Regions from separate parts of the Xanthobacter lutulentifluminis genome, predicted to be linked through region 2. Evidence: predicted binding sites of a transcription regulator. Region 2 holds the regulator's gene; each other region holds the start of a gene.
The links. The regulator PhoB, encoded in region 2, activates phosphate uptake and scavenging genes when phosphate is short. The targets are predictions, from matches to a motif close to TGTCATNNANCTGTCAT.
Positions count from the first base shown of each region.

Region 1: a site for PhoB is predicted at 2,505-2,521, ahead of phnF (phosphonate metabolism transcriptional regulator PhnF). Genes of this name have one in related genera too.
Region 3: a site for PhoB is predicted at 2,247-2,263, ahead of phnC (phosphonate ABC transporter ATP-binding protein). Genes of this name have one in related genera too.

Region 1 covers NZ_CM195525.1:956,026-962,781, forward strand. The annotation lists gene phnE (phosphonate ABC transporter, permease protein PhnE) at 1-709, shown strand, start outside; gene V5F49_RS04320 (pyridoxamine 5'-phosphate oxidase family protein) at 928-1,572, opposite strand; gene phnF (phosphonate metabolism transcriptional regulator PhnF) at 1,692-2,408, opposite strand; gene phnG (phosphonate C-P lyase system protein PhnG) at 2,690-3,175, shown strand; gene phnH (phosphonate C-P lyase system protein PhnH) at 3,322-3,855, shown strand; gene V5F49_RS04340 (carbon-phosphorus lyase complex subunit) at 3,859-5,181, shown strand; gene V5F49_RS04345 (alpha-D-ribose 1-methylphosphonate 5-phosphate C-P-lyase PhnJ) at 5,178-6,086, shown strand; gene V5F49_RS04350 (GNAT family N-acetyltransferase) at 6,083-6,589, shown strand; gene phnK (phosphonate C-P lyase system protein PhnK) at 6,586-6,756, shown strand, end outside.
Region 2 covers NZ_CM195525.1:1,608,108-1,614,863, reverse strand. The annotation lists gene pstA (phosphate ABC transporter permease PstA) at 1-126, shown strand, start outside; gene pstB (phosphate ABC transporter ATP-binding protein PstB) at 178-1,002, shown strand; gene phoU (phosphate signaling complex protein PhoU) at 1,023-1,751, shown strand; gene phoB (phosphate regulon transcriptional regulator PhoB) at 1,872-2,573, shown strand; gene V5F49_RS07265 (flavin monoamine oxidase family protein) at 2,793-4,145, opposite strand; gene V5F49_RS07260 (polyprenyl synthetase family protein) at 4,611-5,537, opposite strand; gene V5F49_RS07255 (biosynthetic peptidoglycan transglycosylase) at 5,697-6,368, shown strand; gene V5F49_RS07250 (septation protein A) at 6,474-6,756, shown strand, end outside.
Region 3 covers NZ_CM195525.1:948,365-955,120, reverse strand. The annotation lists gene phnE (phosphonate ABC transporter, permease protein PhnE) at 1-149, opposite strand, end outside; gene phnD (phosphonate ABC transporter substrate-binding protein) at 248-1,156, opposite strand; gene phnC (phosphonate ABC transporter ATP-binding protein) at 1,293-2,105, opposite strand; gene V5F49_RS04295 (amidase) at 2,732-3,991, opposite strand; gene V5F49_RS04290 (polysaccharide deacetylase family protein) at 4,178-5,155, opposite strand; gene pdxY (pyridoxal kinase PdxY) at 5,377-6,225, shown strand; gene V5F49_RS04280 (PhzF family protein) at 6,297-6,756, shown strand, end outside.

The DNA of each region.
Region 1 (6,756 bases), 650 kb from region 2:
CGGCTTCAGCTTCGAGCGGATCGGATCGGGCCTCGCCCAGCTGGCCCATTTCGTCACGCTGATGCTGCCGCCCAACCCCGGCACCCAGCTGCCGCTCTACATCCACGCGCTGGGCGAGACGCTCGCCATCGCCTTCCTCGGCACGCTGGGCGGGGCGCTCATCGCCTTCCCGTTCGGTTTCCTCGCGGCGCGCAACGTCATCCCCAACATCTTCGCCCATTTCGCCGTGCGCCGGCTGCTCGACACGGTGCGCGGCGTGGACCGGCTGATCTGGGCGCTGATCTATGTGACGGTGGTGGGCCTCGGCCCGTTCGCGGGCATCCTCGCCATCGCCACGGCGAGCGTGGGCGAGCTCGGCAAGCTGTTCTCCGAGGCGGTGGAGGCGCTGGACCGCAAGCCCGTGGAGGGCGTCGTCTCCACCGGGGGCTCGGGGGCCGAGGCGGTGCGCTTCGGCATGCTGCCGCAGGTGCTGCCGGTGCTGGCGAGCCAGCTGCTCTATTACTTCGAATCCAACGCCCGCCAGTCCACCATCGTCGGCATCGTCGGCGCGGGCGGGCTGGGGCTGCACCTCGCCGAGCAGATCCGCGTGCTGGAATGGCAGAAGGTGTCGTTCCTCATCCTGATGATGCTGGTGATGGTTGCGGTCATCGACTTCATCTCGTCGCGCCTGCGCTTCTCCATCATCGGCCGCGCGCGCCTGGAGCCGTGACGCGACGACGCAGAAGGTAAGCCGTGAGGCGACCACGTACGCGTGAGCCGTGAGGCGACCACGTACGCGTGAGCCGTGAGGCGACCGCGTACGACGTGAGCCGTGAGGCGACCGCGCTGAAGTGAGCCGTGAGGCGACGACGCGCGGGTGCGCCATGAGTCGGCCACGGGCATCGCGCCGCGAGGCGACCTCGCGCTCCATGCCGCGAGCGGGGCGCCTCAGTAGAGGATTTCCCGATAGCGCGCCACCATGGCCTCCTGGCTCTCCGGCGCCGCGGTGGCGAACGGGGAAGCGGGGCCGGCGCCGGGCTCCTTGCCGGCGATCTGGTCGCGCAGCATCTCCCCCATGGTGGGCAGGGCGCCGCGCTCCACCTGCGCCTCCACATCCCACAGGCGCGAGCGCATGAAGGCCTTGGCGCAGTGCAGATAGGCCTCGCGCACCTCCACCCGCAGCACCGTGCGCGGCGCCTTGCCGCCGACGACGAAGCGCCCGGTGAGCTCCGCATCGTCGCGGATCTCGGCGCGCCCGTTCACGCGCAGGGTCTCGTCCACGCCGGGAATGAGGAAGAGCAGGCCCACCTGTCCGGTCGCGAGGATGTTGCCGAGCGAATCCAGCCGGTTGTTGCCGGGGCGGTCGGGGATCAGCAGCTCGTGCGCGCTCGCCGTCACGAAGCCCGGCAGGTCGCCGCGCGGGGAGACATCGGCACGGCCCTGCGCATCGGCTGTGGCGATGAGCACGAACGGGCTCAGGGCGATGAAGCCGAGGCAGTGCGGGTCCAGCCGGTCCAGCTCCTTGGCCACGCTGCGGCCGGAGGGCGTGCCATAGATGCGGCGCAGGGCATCGTGATCGGCGACAACGGCCATGGGCAGACCTCCAGTGGGATGGGTGAACGTGGGACGGAAGATCACGCCCGCGCAAGCTCCTGGCGCGGGCGCGAGGGAAGCGGCGAACGCGCCACGTACGGACTAGGCCGGTCCGGACGCTACGGCTTGAACACCAGCTGCACGCGATCGGCGGCGAAGGAGGAGCGGCCCCATTGCAGCGGGGTGCCGCCCGGCTCCACGTCGAGGCGCTCCAGCACCATCACGGCGCGGCCGGGGGCGAGGGAGAGCAGCTCCATTTCCCGGGCGTTGGCCGGGCGGGCGGTGATGCGCGTCTCGCGGCGGCGGTAGTCGTCGACGCCGAGCATCGCCAGCGCCCGGGTGAGCGAGCCGGTGGCGGCATAGATCAGGTCGAGGTCGCGGAAGCGGGCGGCGGGAAACCAGGCGGTGCCGAGCGAAATCGGCACGCCATCCGCCTCATGCGCGCTCTCGATGCGCAGCACCGGCGTGCCCTGGGGCAGATTGAGCTCGCGCGCCACCTCGGCGCCGGCCTCCTCCACCGAGGAGCCGAGGAAGCGGCCGAACGGCTCGCGCCCGCCGGCCGAGACGATTTCCGAGAAGCGCGTCCGCGGGCCGATGGGGTAGCGCAGCGGCGGCTCCTTCACGAAGGTGCCACGCCCCGCCGTCGCCTCGATCAGCCCCTGCTCGGCGAGATGGCCGAGCGCCCGCCGCAGGGTGTGGCGGTTGACGCCGAACGCCTCCGCGAGCTCGGCCTCCACCGGCAGGCGGGCGCCGGGCTTCAGCGCGCCGGAGAGGATCTGCTCCTCCAGCCGCCCCGCGATCTGTCGCCACAGGGTGACGCCGGTGCCGCGGGCCACGGCCTCGCCGGGGCCGCCGTCTGGCGCGGCCTGTTGCGCGGCCTGTTGGGCGCCGTCTTCGCCGGCGTGCTGCGCGGCGGGGTCCGTCCCCTCCTGCGTCATCGGCGTGTGACGCTCGGCTGCCACTCTGCGCGGCGTTCCCGCCATTGCTGCCTCCCGCTGACGGTCCAGCCGTCTTGCATAATTGTATAGACTATTATACAAATCAAGTCCAGCAGGGCCTCCCGCCCTGATTGCCGACGCCTGCCATCCGTAGCGGGTGCAAGATTTGCGAGGCGCGCATGGTGCCCGACGCCCCTGTTTCACAGCCGAGCGACGTGCCGGCCGCCGCCGATTCCGAGCGGCAGGCCATGATGGCGCTCTTTGCCCGCGCCACCCGCAAGGAGCTGGAGGGCGCGGTGGAGCGGTTCCAGCCGCTGCCCCGGCTCAGGCGCCTGCGCCCGGCCGAGGTGGGGCTGGTGATGGTGGAGGGCCGCACCGGCGGCGACGGCGCGCCGTTCAATCTCGGCGAGACCACGGTGACCCGCGCCGCCGTGCAGGTGGAAGGCGGCGCCACCGGCATCGCCTATCTGCTCGGTCGCGACCCCGGCAAGGCGGAGGCCGCTGCCACCCTCGACGCCCTGTGGCAGGACCCGGCCCTCAAGCTCGCGGTGCGCGACGCCCTCGGCCCGGTGCGCCGCCGCCTCGCCGCCGAGGCGGCCGCAACGGCAGCCGAGACCGATGCCACGCGGGTCAACTTCTTCACCATGACGCGGGGAGAGGACTGATGGCCGCTCCGCATGGCCTGCCCGTTCTGGATGCCAGCGCGCCCGCGCCGCGCGTCGGCGCATTCCCCCCGCGGGAGAGCGCGCAGGCGCTGGCCGCCGGCTTCGCCGATCCGGTCCATGACGCCCAGCGCACCTTCAGCGCGGTGATGCGTGCCATGGCCGAGCCGGGACGCCCGGTCCCGCTCGCCACCGATCTCGCCCCGCCGGCGCCGCTGTCGCCGGAAATGGCGGCGGTGGCGCTGAGCCTGCTCGATTACGAGACCCCCGTGTTCCTCGACGCGCCGCTGGCCGCAGTGCCGGGCGTGGCGCGCTTCCTCGCGTTCCACACCGGCGCGCCGGTGGTGGAAGACCCGGGCGCGGCGCGCTTCGCCCTCATCGGCGATGCCGCCGCCCTGCCCGACTTCGCCCGCTTCGCGCAGGGCGAGCCGGACTATCCCGACCGCTCGGCGACACTGGTGGTCGCGGTGGAGACCCTCGCGGAAGCCGCCGGCGCCCTGGTGCTGGAAGGCCCCGGCATCCGTGGCCGCCGCGCGGTTTCGGCGGCGCCCCTGCCGACCGATCTGCCGGTGCGACTGCTCGCCAACCGGGCGCTGTTCCCGCTCGGCGTCGATCTTCTTCTGGTCGCGCCCGGCGCGGTGGCGGGCCTGCCGCGCAGCATCACCCCGATCCTGGAGGGCTGAGCCATGTATGTGGCGGTGAAAGGCGGCGAAGCGGCCATCCGCAACGCCCATGCTCTGCTGGCCCGGCGCCGGCGGGGCGACGAGGGCGTGCCGGAGATCGGCCTCGACCAGATTTCCGGCCAGCTCTCCCTCGCCGTGGACCGGGTGATGGCCGAGGGCTCGCTCTACGACCGCACGCTGGCGGCGCTCGCCATCAAGCAGGCGCGGGGCGATCTCATCGAGGCGATCTTCCTCGCCCGCGCCTTCCGCACCACCCTGCCCCGCTTCGGGGCCTCGCTGCCCATCGACACGGCGAGCATGCGGGTGGCGCGGCGCATCTCCGCAACCTTCAAGGACCTGCCGGGCGGGCAGGTGCTGGGCCCCACCTTCGACTACACCCACCGCCTGCTGGACGAGCGCCTCGCGACCGATGCCGGCGCTCCGGCCGGGCAGCCCTCGCCGGCGGCCCCGCACCCGGAAGGGCAGACGCCGGCTCCGGCGCTGCATCGGGGGGCCGCAGATCCCCTCGCCGCTGCGGGTTGGGGTGAGGCGGAGGAGCCCGGGCGCGCTGGCGCCGGTGTCGCGGCTGGATCGCCTCCGCCGCCCCCGGCCCCTCTCCCGCAGCGGGAGAGGGGAGAGGCGCTTGCCGTTGCCGCGCCCCTGCCCTCCACCGTTCCCCCCGCCCCGTCCATGCCCCGTGTCACCGATTTCCTCGGCGACGAGGGCCTCATCGAGCGGTCGCCGGTGGATGACGGCGCCGCCCCGCGCGATCTCACCCGCGAGCCCCTCGCCTTCCCGGCCGACCGGGCGCTGCGGCTGCAGGCGCTGGCGCGGGGCGACGAGGGCTTCCTGCTCTCGCTCGGCTATTCCACCCAGCGCGGCTATGCCCGCACCCATCCGTTCGTGGGCGAGATCCGCTTCGGCACGGTGGAGGTGCGCCTGCACGTGGAGGAGCTGGGCTTTGCCGTGCCCCTCGGCGACATCGAGGTCACCGAGTGCCAGAGCGTGAACCAGTTCAAGGGCTCGGCCACCCAGCCGCCGCAGTTCACGCGCGGCTACGGGCTGGTGTTCGGCCAGTGCGAGCGCAAGGCCATGTCCATGGCGCTGGTGGACCGGGCGCTGCGCTGGCAGGAGCTGGGGGAGGAGCAGACCGCCCCGGCGCAGGACGAGGAATTCGTCCTCTCCCATTGCGACAACGTGCAGGCCACCGGCTTCGTGGAGCACCTGAAGCTGCCGCACTACGTGGATTTCCAGGCCGAGCTGGAGCTGGTGCGCCGCATGCGCGCCGAGGCGGGAGCCACGCCGCCGGAAGCGGCCGGCGGCGATCTGAGGGAGGCCGCCGAATGAGCGCCGCATCCAAAAATGGCGCTTCCATGCCCGCCATCACCTACAACTTCGCCTATCTCGACGAGCAGACGAAGCGGATGATCCGCCGGGCGATCCTCAAAGCCATCGCCATCCCCGGCTATCAGGTGCCGTTCGCCTCGCGCGAGATGCCCATGCCCTATGGCTGGGGCACCGGCGGCGTGCAGGTGACGGCCGCCATCCTCGGCGCCGACGACGTGCTGAAGGTGATCGACCAGGGCTCGGACGACACCACCAACGCGGTGGCCATCCGCACCTTCTTCGAGACCACCGCCGGCGTGGCCACCACCACCCGCACCCAGGACGCCACCATCATCCAGACCCGTCACCGCATCCCGGAAGCGCCGCTCGCCGCGGGGCAGGTGATCGTGTTCCAGGTGCCGATCCCCGAGCCGCTGCGCTTCCTCGAGCCGCGCGAGACCGAGACGCGCCGCCTGCATGCGCTGGCCGACTACGGGCTGATGCAGGTGAAGCTCTACGAGGACATCGCCCGCCACGGCCATATCGCCACCACCTACGCCTATCCGGTGAAGGTGGCGGGCCGCTACGTGATGGACCCCTCCCCCATCCCCAAGTTCGACAACCCGAAGATGGACGACAGCCCGGCGCTGCAGCTGTTCGGCGCGGGCCGGGAGAAGCGCATCTATGCCATCCCGCCCTACACCCGCGTCGCCTCGCTGGATTTCGAGGACCATCCGTTCCGCGTGCAGGCCTTCGATGCGCCCTGCGCCCTGTGCGGGGCGGCGGGCGTCTATCTCGACGAGGTGATCCTCGACGATCGCGGCAAGCGCATGTTCGTGTGCTCGGACACCGACCATTGCGCCACCCGGCAGGACGAGGGCCATCGCGGCGAGATGGCCGGCTTTCCGGCGGAGGCGGCACAATGAGCGCGCTCGTCATCCGTCCGGCGACCGAGGCGGACCTGCCCGGCGTCCTCGCCTTGCACGCCCAGCCGGATCTCGACGCCGGCGCGGTGCTTGAGCCGGAGGCGGCGCGCGACCTGTTCCGCCGCTTCGCGCTCTATCCGGACTATGTGCTCTACGTGGCCGAGGACGAGGGCGGCATCGTCGGCACCCATGCGCTGCTGGTGATGGACAATTTCGGCCATCTCGGCGCCCGCTCGGCGGTGGTGGAGGGCGTGGCCGTCTCCCCGGACCGCCAGAGCGCCGGCATCGGCGCGGCCATGATGCGCCACGCCATGGCGGTGGCGGCGGAAAAGGGCTGCTACAAGCTCGCCCTCTCCTCCGGCTCGCGGCGCACCCGCGCCCATGCCTTCTACGAGGGGCTGGGCTTCGCCCGCCACGGCGTGAGCTTCCACGTGGACCTTGCCCCTCCGATTTCGGACCCGCCCGTGCCGGGCCCCCTCCAGCCGGCGGAGGCCGGGCAATGAGCGACGACGCGCCCCTTCTCATCGCCGAGGGCCTCGGCAAGGATTACGGCGGCCGCATCGGCTGCCGCGACGTGGACCTCTCCCTCCATGAGGGCGAGGTGCTGGCCATCGTCGGGGAATCCGGCTCCGGCAAGTCCACGCTGCTCGGCCTGCTCTCCACCGAGCTT
Region 2 (6,756 bases):
TATCAGTTCGCCGGCAGCCCGTTCGATGACTGGGTCGCGCTCGCCTGGGGCGGCGCTCTGCTCATCACGGTGGGTGTCCTCGTGCTCAACGTGGCCTCCCGTCTGGTCCTGGCGCGGACCCACTAGGCCGCGCCCCCACCGAACCCTTCGATATTCAACCTCCGAAGCGAGGCCAAGATGACTTCAGCCGTCGATCCCACCCTGAACATCGCCTCTTCCGTGGCCGTGAAGCCCGATGCGCCGCCCGCGCCCGTGAAGATCAAGGTCGACAACCTGCAGTTCTACTACGGCAGCAACCACGCGCTGCGGAACATCAACTTCGAGATCCCCGAGAAGCGCGTCACCGCGATGATCGGGCCGTCGGGCTGCGGCAAGTCCACGCTGCTGCGCGTGTTCAACCGCATGTACGACCTCTACCCCGGCCAGCGGGCCGAGGGCTCGGTGCTGTATGACGGCGTGAACATCGTCGGCAAGGAGCTCGACCCCACCATCGTGCGCACCCGCATCGGCATGGTGTTCCAGAAGCCCACGCCCTTCCCCATGTCGATCTATGACAACATCGCCTTCGGCGTGAAGCTGCACGAGCGGCTGAACAAGGCGCAGATGGACGAGCGCGTGGAATGGTGCCTGCGCAAGGCCGCCATCTGGGACGAGACCAAGGACCGCCTGCACACCTCGGCGCTCGGCATGTCGGGCGGCCAGCAGCAGCGCCTGTGCATCGCCCGCACCATCGCGGTGCGCCCGGAAGTGATCCTGCTCGACGAGCCCACCTCGGCGCTCGACCCGATCTCCACCTCGAAGATCGAGGATCTGATCGACGAGCTGAAGCAGGAATTCACCATCGTCATCGTGACGCACAACATGCAGCAGGCGGCGCGTTGCGCCGACATCACCGCGTTCTTCTATCTCGGCGAGCTGATCGAGGTGGCGCCGTCGGACGTGATCTTCACCAACCCGACCCAGATCAAGACGCGCGACTACATCACCGGCCGCTTCGGCTGACGAGCAGAAGGATGACTGAGATGCCGGAGCATACCGTAGCTTCCTTCGATCAGGAGCTGAAGGAAATCGGCCGCAAGGTCGTCGAGATGGGCGGGCAGGCCGAGCGCCTCGTCGCTGATGGCGTGACCTCGCTGATCCGCCGCGACGTGGCCCTCGCCCAGAAGGTCGTGCTGGTGGACGCCACCGTCGACCAGATGCAGCGCGAGATCGAGGATCGCGCCATCCTCGTCATCGCCAAGCGCCAGCCGGTCGCCAACGACCTGCGCGAGATCGTGGCCTCCATCCGGATCGCCAACGACCTCGAGCGCATCGGCGACCTCGCCAAGAACGTGGGCAAGCGCGTCATCGCCATCGAGGGCGAGTACCACCCCGCCAAGCTGGTCCGGGGCGTGGAGCACATCTCCGACCTGGTGCTGGAGCAGCTCAAGGAGGTGCTCGACGCCTACGCCGCCCGCAACGAGGCCAAGGCGGTGGAAGTGTGGGGCCGCGACGGCGCCATCGACACCATGTACACCTCCCTGTTCCGCGAGCTCCTCACCTATATGATGGAGGACCCGCGCAACATCTCGGTGTGCACGCACCTTCTGTTCTGCGCCAAGAACATCGAGCGTATCGGCGACCACGCGACCAACATCGCGGAGATCGTCTACTACATGGTGACCGGCCAGAACCTGCCGGAGAGCCGCCCCAAGGCGGACGCCTCCAGCGAGACCACCCTGGCCTTCCCGGGCCGTTCCGCCCAGGCCTGAGCCGGCAACGCCGGCGCGGGGGCATGCAGCACTCCTGAGCCGGAAACGTCGGCGCGGGGCAGGCAAAGCTCCCGAACCGGCAGCGCCGGTGCGGGTCCAGCACGAAGACGGTGATGCACAGTGCCGGCGCGTATTCTGATCGTGGAAGATGAAGAGCCGCTGACCCTCCTCCTCCGGTACAATCTGGAGTCGGAGGGCTATGGCGTGGAGAGCGTCGCCCGCGGCGACGAGGCGGAGACGCGCCTGCGCGAGACCGTGCCGGACCTCGTCATCCTCGACTGGATGCTGCCCGGCCTGTCCGGCATCGAGCTGTGCCGGCGGCTGCGCACCCGGCCGGAGACCGAGCGCCTGCCGGTGATCATGCTCACCGCCCGCGGCGAGGAGACCGAGCGCGTGCGCGGCCTCGCCACCGGCGCGGACGATTACGTGGTGAAGCCCTTCTCCGTCCCCGAGCTGCTCGCGCGGGTGCGGGCCCTGCTACGCCGCGCCAAGCCGGAGCATGTGGCGACCCTGCTGCGCGCCGGCGACATCGAGCTCGACCGCGAGACCCACCGGGTGCATCGCGCCGGGCGCGAGGTCCATCTCGGCCCCACCGAGTTCCGCCTGCTCGAATTCCTGATGCAGAGCCCCGGCCGCGTCTTCTCCCGCGAGCAGCTGCTCGACGGCGTGTGGGGCCAGGACGTCTATATCGACGAGCGCACGGTGGACGTGCACGTCGGCCGCCTGCGCAAGGCCATCAACCGCGGCCGCCAGTCGGACCCCATCCGCACCGTGCGCGGGGCCGGCTATTCGTTCAACGAGATGTTCGCCCGCGCCCACTGAGGGGCGCGCCGATGCCCGAGGTCGCAGCTGGAGGCGCCCTCGGGGGGCGCACCGGTCGTGGTCCGCGTGACCTCCGGTCCGCCGACGGCATCGAAGGCCCGGCGATCGTCGAAGCGGCGGCCGGTGCGCGGGTGGCATCGATGCCGCAGCCCGACGGCCTTAGCGGACGGCGGCAGCATCCTGCCACGCCCTGCACGTTCGCCCGGCCCGCGAACCCACCTAGCCCGAGCGCACGCCGATGAGGCCCAGCACCTGCCGCGCGGCGCGGTCGCCCGAGAGCCAGGCACCGCCCACGGTGCCCCAGAGCGTCTCGTGCGCATGCTCGCCGGCGAACACGAGCCGCCCGGCAACGGTCTCGATGAAGGCGCGCCGCATGTTGCCGTAGCCGGGAAGGGCGCAGGAGAAGGCGCCCATCGCCCACGGCTCCTTGGTCCAGCGCGTGGCGTGCACCTTGCCGACCTTGGCGGCGACATCGGCGCCGAATTCCTGCGTCAGCGCGCTCTTCAGGAAGGCCGCCGCAGCCTCCGGCGCGCCGTCGGCGAGACCGGTCGCCACATCGCCGCCCACCTCCAGCGTGTAGAGGTCGCTGCCGCCGATGCGGGCGCGCAGGGCATAGCCGCGCGGGCTGTCGGACTTGAAGAACACCGTATCGTCGCTGCCGAGCCCCACAGGGTTGCGTGGCAGACGGAAGGCGATGTGGTCGTAGGCGCCGAGCGTGATCTTCTCCACCGCCGTGCGGTAGCGCGGCTGCAGCGCCGGCTGGATGCGCAGCTTGCCGGAGGCGATGATCGAGGGGGGCACGGCGACGATGACCGTGCGGCCGAGCAGCGTTCCCTTGCTGGTCTGCACCGCCACCAGCCGCGCGCCGAGATCGACGCTGCGGGCGGCGGTCTCCAGCCGCACGGTGAGCGGGCGGGCGAGCTGGGCCACCAGCGTGCCGATGCCCTGCCGGCAGACGTCCTCGCCCTCGCGCTCCTCGGCGCGGGAGACGTCCACGGTTGAGATCTGGTCCAGCTCCTTGGCCCGTTCGAACGGCCCCACCACGAAGCGGGCGCTGCCGGAGAAGGCGCCGAGGTCCGGCACGGCGCGGGAAGCCGGCATGTCGCGCCCGGCATCGCCGGCGGCGACGATGGCCCGCTCGGCGCGACGCACGGTGGCGACGAACTCCTCGTAGTCGGCATCGCGCGCCTCGCGGCCGTGGACATAGAGCCGGCCGCCCTCCGGCGCCGCGGTGATGTCCAGCCCCTCGGCGCGGCCATAGGCCGACATGGGGCGCGCCGCCGGCAGGTTCAGCCGGGCCGAACCCAGATCGAAAGGCACGCCGAAGATGGCGGTATCGGTGACGGTGCGGCCGCCGACGCGGTTCGCGGCCTCGATCAGCGCATAGGTGCGCCCGGCCTCGGCAATGCGGCGCGCCGCCGAGATTCCGGCCGCCCCGGCGCCGATGATGATGACATCCACCTCGTTCTGCTGGCCGAGCGCCCGCGACACCGCAAGCGGCATCGTGGCAAGCGCGGCGCTGCCGGCGAGAAAGGCGCGACGGGACAGGGGGGAATGGCGCGGATCGGTCACGGGCCGGACGCTAGCATGAGCCGCGCCCGGCGGCGAGGGTGCGCGGCAGGCCGCCCTCGCCAGCGCTGCGCCGCGCGCGAGGGAGGGGCCGGGACAAGGCCGCAGCAGCGTGGGGGAGGGAACTGGGACAAGGCCACAGCCGCGCGGGGCTGATCCGGCCGCAGAGCCGCAGGCCACGCCGGAGGGGCAGCGCCCGCCCGGCCTCTTGTCGGAGGAGCGCGTCTGGCTTGCGGCCAGCATGCTCGCGATCCCGGCCAGCCGTGGCGTCGGCGAGGGGATTCTCAAGGGCAACCGGCAGGTGGGCCGTGCGGCCGCTCCAGCCGGGCGCAGCCGGAGAAGGATGAGCTATTCCATTGGGCCGCCGCGCGGCTGACCGCTTGCGGGGGCGCCCTTGCGCTGCAGCGGGATGATTCCCGCCGTTTGCTGTCGTCTCGCGAGAAGCGCGGCTCCCGGCGGCCGCGCCGCTCAGCTCTGGCGCTCGGCCACGAAGCGGGCCGCGTCCGCCAGCACCGCGCCCCGCGCGCCGAACGGGGCCAGCGCCTCTTCCGCCTCGGCCACCAGCGCGGCGAGGCGGGCGCGCGCGGCCGGCAGGCCGAGCAGGGAGACCAGCGTGCCCTTGCCGGCGGCGGCGTCCTTGCCCACCTTCTTGCCCACCTGTTCGGCCGTGCCCTCCACGTCGAGAATGTCGTCGGCGATCTGGAAGGCGGCACCCAGCGCCCGGCCGTAGGCGACCAGCGCGGCGCGCTCCGCAGCCGAGGCGCCGCCGAGGATGGCGCCCGCCTCCACCGCATGGGCAAGCAGCGCGCCGGTCTTCATGGCCTGAAGGTCGAGGATGGCATCCTGTTCCAGCGCCAGCGGGGCCCCGCCGGAGAAGCGGCCTTCCGCGGCGAGGTCGAGCATCTGGCCGCCGACCATGCCGCCGATGCCGGCCGCGCGGGCGAGCGCGCGCACCAGCGCGATGCGCACGGCGGGATCGGGATGGGCGTCCTCCCCTGCGAGGAGGTCGAAGGCGAGGGTGAGCAGCCCGTCGCCGGCGAGGATGGCGGTGGCCTCGTCGAAGGCGCGGTGAACGGTCGGCCGGCCCCGGCGCAGGTCGTCGTCGTCCATGGCCGGCAGGTCGTCATGCACCAGCGAATAGCAATGGATGCACTCCACCGCCGTGGCTGCGGTGACGGCCGCGTCCGCCGGGATGCCGAACAGGGCGGCCGCCTCCATCACCAGGAACGGCCGCAGGCGCTTGCCGCCGCCGAGCGCGCCGTGGCGCATGGCCGCCATCAGCCGTTCCGGGCGCAGCCGCTCGCCGGCGAGCGGCGCATCGGCGAGGGCGGCGGCAAGGCGGGCCTCGGTGGCGGCAGCGGCGGCGTCGAGACGGTCCTTGAGGGAAGCGGTCACCTGTGGCCTTCCTGCATGGCGTGGCGGCGATGGAACGCGCCGGGGGCGTGCGCCGTTGACGACGGCCACCGGGTGCCCCAACCCGGCAGCAAGGTCAAGCCGACACGGCGGGCGGAAGCCGCTATGCTCGCGGCGAGGATCGAGGCACGGAGGGCGGGGATGGTTCAACTGGCGCTGCGCATCGTCATCCTGCTCGCGGCCATCCCCATGGGGCTTTCCATCCTCTACAACATGGTCAATCCGGTCTCGACGCTGATGCTCGCGCGCTGGGTCACGGGCGAGCGGGTGGAGCGCGTCTGGATGCCCATCGAGCAGATGCCCGGGGTGCTGGTGCGCACCGTGATCGCCTCCGAGGATGCGAGCTTCTGCAGGAACTGGGGCATCGACCTCGCCGAGATGCGCGCCGCCATCGACAAGGCGGACGAGCTGGAGGACACCCGCGGCGCCTCCACCATCCCCATGCAGATCGCCAAGAACCTGTTCCTGTGGCCGGGCCGCAGCTATCTGCGCAAGGCGCTGGAGATCCCGCTCGCCCTGTGGCTCGACCTGGTGGTGAGCAAGCGGCGGCTGATCGAGATCTATCTGAACATCGCCGAATGGGGTCCCAACGGGGAGTTCGGCGTGGACGCGGGGGCGCGGCGGGCGTTCGGCATCCCGGCCTCCATGGTGAACGCACGGCAGGCCGCGCTGCTGGCGGTGCTGCTGCCCAACCCCCACCGGCGGGATGCCGGCAATCCCACGCCGGGGGTGGAGCGGCTCGCCGCGCGGCTGCAGGCGCGGGTGCCGCGGGAGGGGCCGGAGCTCATCTCCTGTCTCGGCCTGCTGCGCTGACGGCGCGGGCCTGCGCCATCAAGCCCTTGATTGTCCGGCCCACAAGGGCCACATGGGCGCCAGCCGGGCACGCGCCCGGCCCGTGCTTCTCCCACCGGCCCTCCCATGACCCAACCCGCTGCCCCCGCCGCCCCCAGGATGAGCCCGTGGCTGAAGATCGGCCTTGAGCTCGGTCCGCTGGTCCTGTTCTTCGCCGCCAACGGCTATGGCGGCATCTATGTGGCGACGGGCGTGTTCATGGTCGCCACCCTTGCCGCGCTCGCGGCCATGTGGGTGCTGGCGCGGCGCATCGCGGTGATGCCGCTGGTCTCCGCCGTGGTGGTGATGGTGTTCGGCGGCCTCACCCTGTGGCTGCAGGACGACCATTTCATCAAATTGAAGCCCACCA
Region 3 (6,756 bases), 660 kb from region 2:
TCGCCCATCCAGCCGGCGAGCACGATGCACACCGCCACCACCGCGGCCACGATGAGGCTGTGGCGCCGGCGCGCGCGCACCGCCGCGTCGTAATGCGCGAACAGGGGCGCGAGCTGCTCGTCGGGCAGGCGGGTGATGGCGTGGGACACGGGGCGTCGGCCTTCCGGAAAGCGCGGCGCCGCCGCCCGGACCCGCCGCGACCGGCAAAAAGCCGGCCGTGGGGGCGGGGCGGCGGCGCCTGCCGGGCTCAGGACTTCTTCTTGCGCAACTCGTCCACGAACTTGTTCAGCTCGATGATCTGCACATAGGCTTCATTGTCGATGGGCTGCCAGGGCTTCTGCTTGCCCTCGTAGATCTTGTCGAAGGCGGCCGGGTCGTTCTTCTGGATGGAGAAGAAGGCGTCGCGGATCTTCGCCTTCAGCTCGGCCGGCATGTCGGCGAGATAGGCGTAGGGCGAGTTCACGATCTGGTCGGACTTGAAGATGATGCGGAAGTCGTCGGACTTCGCCATCCCCTTGCGCTCCATGCGCTTGAGGTTGGATTCCTGCTCGTCGTTCCACCAGTTGAAGGCGGCGTCGCAGGTGCCCTGCTGCACGGCGATCACCGCATTCTCATGCGAGCCGGCATAGACCACCTTGCCGAAGAATTCATCCGGCTTCAGGCCCATCTTGTTCAGGGCGAAGCGCGGCACGTTGTTGCCGGAGGTGGAATTGGGATCGACGAGGCACAGGTTCTTGCCCTTCAGGTCCTCGATGGACTTGTAGGGGCTGTCGGCCTTCACATAGAGCACCGAGTGATAGCCCTTGGTGCCGTCGGCATTCACCTCGATGGCGAAGGCCTCGATCTTGGCGCCGGTCATCAGCGCGCGGGCGAAGGAGGAGGGGCCGTAGGAGGCGATGTGGATGTTGCCGGCGCGCTGGCCCTCGATCACCGCCGCATAGTCGTTGGCGATGCGCAGGGTCACCTTGGTGCCGAGCTGCTTGGAGAGATAGTCCATCAGGGGGGTGAAGCGCTCGGTGACGCCGGAGGCGTTCTCGGCCGGGATGATGGCGAACACCAGCTCGGGATACTTGGCCTTCCACTCCTGCGCGGCGGCGGCGCCGGCAGAGACGGCGAGCGCGGCGGCGGCCGCGATCAGGGTACGACGGTTCAGCATTCTCGGCTCCTGTCGGAACGGGGGAGGGCGGTAGGGGCCCGCGCACGCGCGGACGGTTTCGGGCGAACGGGTTTGGGCGAACGGGTTTGGGCGAACGAAAGGCCCCGGCCGCGCGGCCGGGACGGGGCGCCGGCGCTCAGGCCAGCGCGGCGGCTTGCGGAAGCGCGGCGCCGGCGGGCGCGGGGGCGCGGGCGGGCAGGTCCATCACCTCCCCCGCCTCGAGGCCGTAGAGGTCCTGCGCCACCTGATCGGTGAGCGCGGCGGGAGCGCCGTCGAACACCACCCGGCCCTGCGCCATGCCCACGAGGCGGTCGCAATAGGTGCGGGCGAGATCGAGCGAGTGCAGGTTGCACAGCACGGTGATGCCGAAGTGCCGGTTGATGCGCAGGAGCGCATCCATGACGATGCGGGTGTTGCGCGGGTCGAGCGAGGCGATGGGCTCGTCGGCGAGGATGAGCGCCGGCTCCTGCGCCAGCGCGCGGGCGATGGCGACGCGCTGCTGCTGCCCGCCGGAGAGGCTGTCCGCGCGCTGGGCGGCGAGGGGGGCGATGTCGAACTGGTCGAGGGCGGAGAGGGCGATGGCCCGGTCCTCGGCGCTCCAGCTCTTGGTGAGGGCGCGCCAGGCGGGCACGGTGGCGAGCCGGCCCATGAGCACGTTGGTGAGCACGTCCAGCCGCCCCACCAGGTTGAACTGCTGGAAGATCATCGCCGCCTCGGCGCGCCATTGGCGCAGGGCGTGGCCCTTGAGGGCGGTCACGTCGCGGCCGTTGAACAGGATGCGCCCGGCGGAGGGCTCCTGCAGGCGGTTGATCATGCGCAGGAGCGTGGACTTGCCGGCGCCGGAACGGCCGATCACCCCGACGAAGCTACCTTCGCCGATGGAGAGATCCACGTTGGAGACGGCGGCCTTGTCGCCGAAGCGGCGGGTCAGGCCCTCGATCACGAGCATCAGGTCGCTCCGTTGCACGACGCAGACCCGATACAGGAGAAGCGCAACAGGCTTGTGACGTTTGCGCTACGCCGGCCGGCGGAGGGCATCGCCGCGGACGACGGCGGGCGCCCCGACGCTGCGGCCATGGGCTGCGGGCGGCGTCATCGCGGCGTCATTGTCGTGTCATGGCCGGGGCGGTCCCGGCGGCAGTGCGCATCGCACGAGGGGGCGCCCGCCATCGCGCGTCGGGAGAAGGGCGCCAGGGAAAAGGGAGACGCCGGAGAGCTTGCGCTCCCCGGCGTCACGGGATCGACCGACTCGCGTTTCTTGTTGTGTTGTGCGGCCCGGCAGGCGGGTGCCCGGCGTCTGGCGTCAGACCATGCCGAGCAGCACCGCGCCTATGAAGGCAAAGGCGGCGCAGGTCTCAAGCAGGCTGAGCAAATGGCCGAAGGTCACCGCTATCCTCGCCATGTCGATCTCGTGACAAAGCTTACCAATTTCTCAAAATGCTGAAAGAGGTAAGATGTGCTGCATTGCCGTTCCAGTCCTGTTGCGCCGCATGACTGGAAAGGCGGAATTCCTCCCGTTTCACGCACTTGGCATGCGGGTGCGTTGCACACGCCAATACCGTGAAATAATGTATTTCAGCCGGCGATCGCCTGTTCCAGCAGATTCGCCACCGCCAGAGCCTGCCGGTCGCGGCCGAAACGGCCCACCACCTGCACGCCCACCGGCATTCCGCCGGGTGCCGAGAGCCCTGCCACATTGAGGCTGGGACAGCCCATCAGGGTCCACAGGCGGTCGAACATGGCCGATCCGGTGGAGGCGAGGCCCGCCGGCGCCGGGCCGGGGGCGGAGAAGGTGACGAGCGCATCCACCTCGCTGAACAGGTCGCCCAGCCGGTGCCGCGCCCGCTTGGCGACGCGGCGCGCCTGGTCGTAGGCGTCGGGCGGGATGGCGCGGGCGGCGTCGAGATGGGTGGCGAGAAGCTGCGAGAGCAGGGCGCGGTCGTGGTCCAGCTCTTCCCCGAGCGCGAGGGCCGCCTCGAAATTCTGGATCACCGGCTGGATGGCGTCGGCCTCCTCCAGTTCCGCCGGCAGGTCGAGATCGAACACGCGGGCGCCGGCCGCCTCCAGCGCGCGGGCCGCGGCCTCAAGGGCGGCGTGGGACGCCGGCTCGGCCGCATCGGCGCGGGCGGTGCGCACCACGCCGACGCGCGGGGCCTGCGCCACCTGCGCGCCGATGTCGAGATCGCGCCCGGTGATGGCGGCGGCGGCGAAGGCGGCGTCCCGCACCCGGGCGGCGAACAGGCCCACGGTGTCGAGGTGCCAGGAAAAGGTCTTCATGCCCAGCGTCGGCAGGGTGCGGAAGGTGGGCTTGTAGCCGGTGATGCCGCAGAAGGCGGCCGGGCGGATGATGGAGCCGGCGGTCTGCGTGCCGAGCGCTACCGGCAGCATCCCCGCCGCCACCGCCGCCGCCGAGCCGGCGGATGACCCGCCGGGAGTGTGGGTCGGCCGGCGCGGGTTGCGGGTCACGGACGGCTCGAGGAAGGCGAACTCCGTGGTCACGGTCTTGCCGACGATGATGCCGCCGGCCCGCCGCGTCATGGCCACCACCGGCGCGTCGATGCGCGGGCGGTGACCTGCGTAGATGGGGCTGCCGTAGGTGGTGGGAAGGTCGCGGGTGTCGAGGATGTCCTTCACCCCCACCGGCAGGCCGGCGAGCGGTCGCTCGGCCAGCCCCGGAGCCGCGCCCGCCGCGCGCGCGGCGTCGAGATCGAGGGCGCTGAAGGCCCGGATCTCCTCCTCCCGCGCCGCGATCGCCTCCGCCACCTGCTCCAGCACCGCCGTGGGGGTGGTGCGTCCGGCGCGGATGTCGGCGGCGAGGTCGCGGGCGTGAAGCAGGGACATGGGCGGCGGGCTTTCCGGGGATCGGGGGCAGGACGGCAGGAAGGGGCCGGCGGGAAGATGTGCCGCAGGGCGCAGGGTAACCGGATGCCCGGTTGCCCGATCGCCCGGCACCTTGGCCGCCCGCCGGGCGTGATGCAATGGCCGGCGGGGGGTGGTCGTGCCCGGCCGCGCGGCTGGCGGCTACTGCGCCGGCAGGATGCGGCGGCCGGTGCGCGCCGCCTCGTCATAGACGCGGGTATCCCCCGGCTTCAGGGAATAGCAGGTGTCGGCGATCACCGGCCGGCCGGCGGCGAGCAGATCGGTGACGGTGGCGAAACGGTAGCCCTTCGCCTTCAACGCCGGGATGAGCAGGCGCAGCGCCTCGGCGGTATGCTTGCCGCGGCCGTTGGCGTGCATCAGCACGATGGAGCCGGGGCGGATGGCGCGCAGCATGTCGTCCGCCATGCCCTTGGCGCCGATGAAGGCGGGGTCGCCGGAATCCACATCCCACTGGATGGCGAGGTGGCCGCTGTCGTTCACATAGGCGAGGGATTCAGCGCTGCACGAGCCGTAGGGGAAGCGGAACAGGGCGCTGCCCGCCGGCTGCGGGATCATGCAGCCCTTCGCCACCACATCCTTCTGGCGCAGGGAAATGGCGATGTCGGCATCGTCCACCTGCCGGCGCATGGCCTCGCCGGTGCGCACGGTGAGGTTGGCATGGGACCAGGTGTGGTTGCCCATCTCGAACAGGCGGTCCGCCACCAACTGGTTGCCACGCTCGGCATGGCTCATCAGCCACTTGCCGCCGCCGAAGAAGGTGGCCGGCACGCCCTCCGCGCGCAGATAGTCCACCAGCGCGCCGTCGTAGCCGGAGATTTCGCTGGAGGCCTCGCACAGGTCGAAGGTGAGGGCGACCATCTTCACCCCGGCCGGCAGCTCCACCCGGCGGATCGAGCCGCGCTGCTGCGCCGGCACCGGGGCGCGGGTCGCCGTCGCCATCTCCGGCAGCTCGACGGGCGCTCCGGCGCGCGGCCGCACGATCTCCTCCCCCGGCCGGGCGGCGAGGGCGGACGGCGGATAGCAGGCGGGACCATCCGCCCCGGCGGCGCGCGCGGGCAGGGCCCACAGCAGGGGCAGGAGGGCGAGGGCGGCGAGGCGCGGGCGCGAAAGAGCGGACAAGGCGAAACTCGGGTGGTCTGGGGCAGCTGGACGCTCCGCATAAGCCCGGTCGGCGCCCTTGACCAGATGCGGCGGGTCACATGCTGTTGCGCGCGGAAACATCAGCGTGGCCACAGGCTGTCATCAGCAGATTCCATTTGAGAAGCCGCCGCCGCCGGAGTAACCGGCCGGACGTCCCCCGCGCGGGGACGAGCCGAGGACCCGCCCCGAGGACCCGCCCCATGAACCTCCTCTCCATCCAGTCGCACGTCGCCTACGGCCATGTGGGCAATGCCTCGGCCGTGTTTCCGCTGCAGCGGCTGGGGGTGGAGGTGTGGCCGATCCACACCGTCCAGTTCTCCAACCACACCGGCTACGGCGCCTGGCACGGGCAGGTGTTCGAGGCGGCGGTGATCGGCGACCTCGTGGCCGGCATCGCCGAGCGCGGCGCGCTGCCCCGGTGCGACGGCGTGCTCTCCGGCTACATGGGCTCGGCCGACATCGGCGGCGCCATCCTCGATGCGGTGGAGCGGGTGCGCGCGGCCAATCCCAAGGCGGCCTATTGCTGCGATCCGGTGATCGGCGACGTGGGGCGCGGCATCTTCGTGCGGCAAGGCATTCCCGAGTTCATGCGCGAGAGGGCGGTGCCGGCGGCCGACGTCATCACCCCCAACCAGTTCGAGCTGGAGCTGCTCTCCGGGCGGCGCTGCGTGTCGCTGGACGATGCGGTGGCGGCGTGCGCGGTGCTGCATGCGGCCGGCCCCCGGGTGATTCTCGTCACCAGCCTGCACACCGCCGAGACGCCCCCCGACAGCCTGGACCTGCTGGCGTCCGGTCCCGACGGGCGCTTCCTCGTGCGCACGCCGCGTCTTGCGGTCTCGCCCAACGGGGCGGGGGACGCCATCGCCGCGCTGTTCTTCCTGCACGTGCTGCGCACCGGCTCCACGGCGGAGGCGATTTCGCGCGCCGCATCCTCCATTTACGGGGTGCTGGAGCGGACAGAAAAGGCACAGTCGCGGGAATTGCTGCTGGTGGAGGCGCAGGAGGAGTTCGTGGCGCCGTCCCGGCTCTTTTCGCCCCTCCCGATCTAGGCAAGACTGAGCCTGAACCGGTCCGTGCGCGGGGGCGCGGGGCTGACCTTGAGCGTCGAGACCATTCATCCATGCCGCGCCGCTATGTGATCCTGGACGTTTTCACCTCCCGTCCCTTCGGGGGCAATCCGCTCGCGGTGGTGCTCGATGCCGCCGGCCTCGATGACGCGGCCATGCAGCAGATCACCCGCGAGTTCAACCTGTCCGAGACGGTGTTCGTGCTGCCGCCGCGCAATCCGGCGAACCGCGCGCGCATCCGCATCTTCTCGGTGGCGCACGAGATGCCGTTCGCCGGCCATCCCACGGTGGGTACGGCGGTGCTGCTGGCGCGCGAGGACAAGACGGCCAAGGGCACCCTCCGCCTCGAGGAGAACATCGGCACCATCACCTGCGAGGTCACCCTCGCGGGCGAGGACGGACGGCGCGGCGCGGCCGTCTTCACCGCTCCGCGCAAGGGCGAGATCGAGGCCGCCGACATCCCGCGCGAGGCCTGCGCCGAGGCGCTGAACCTCGATCCGTCCGACATCGGCT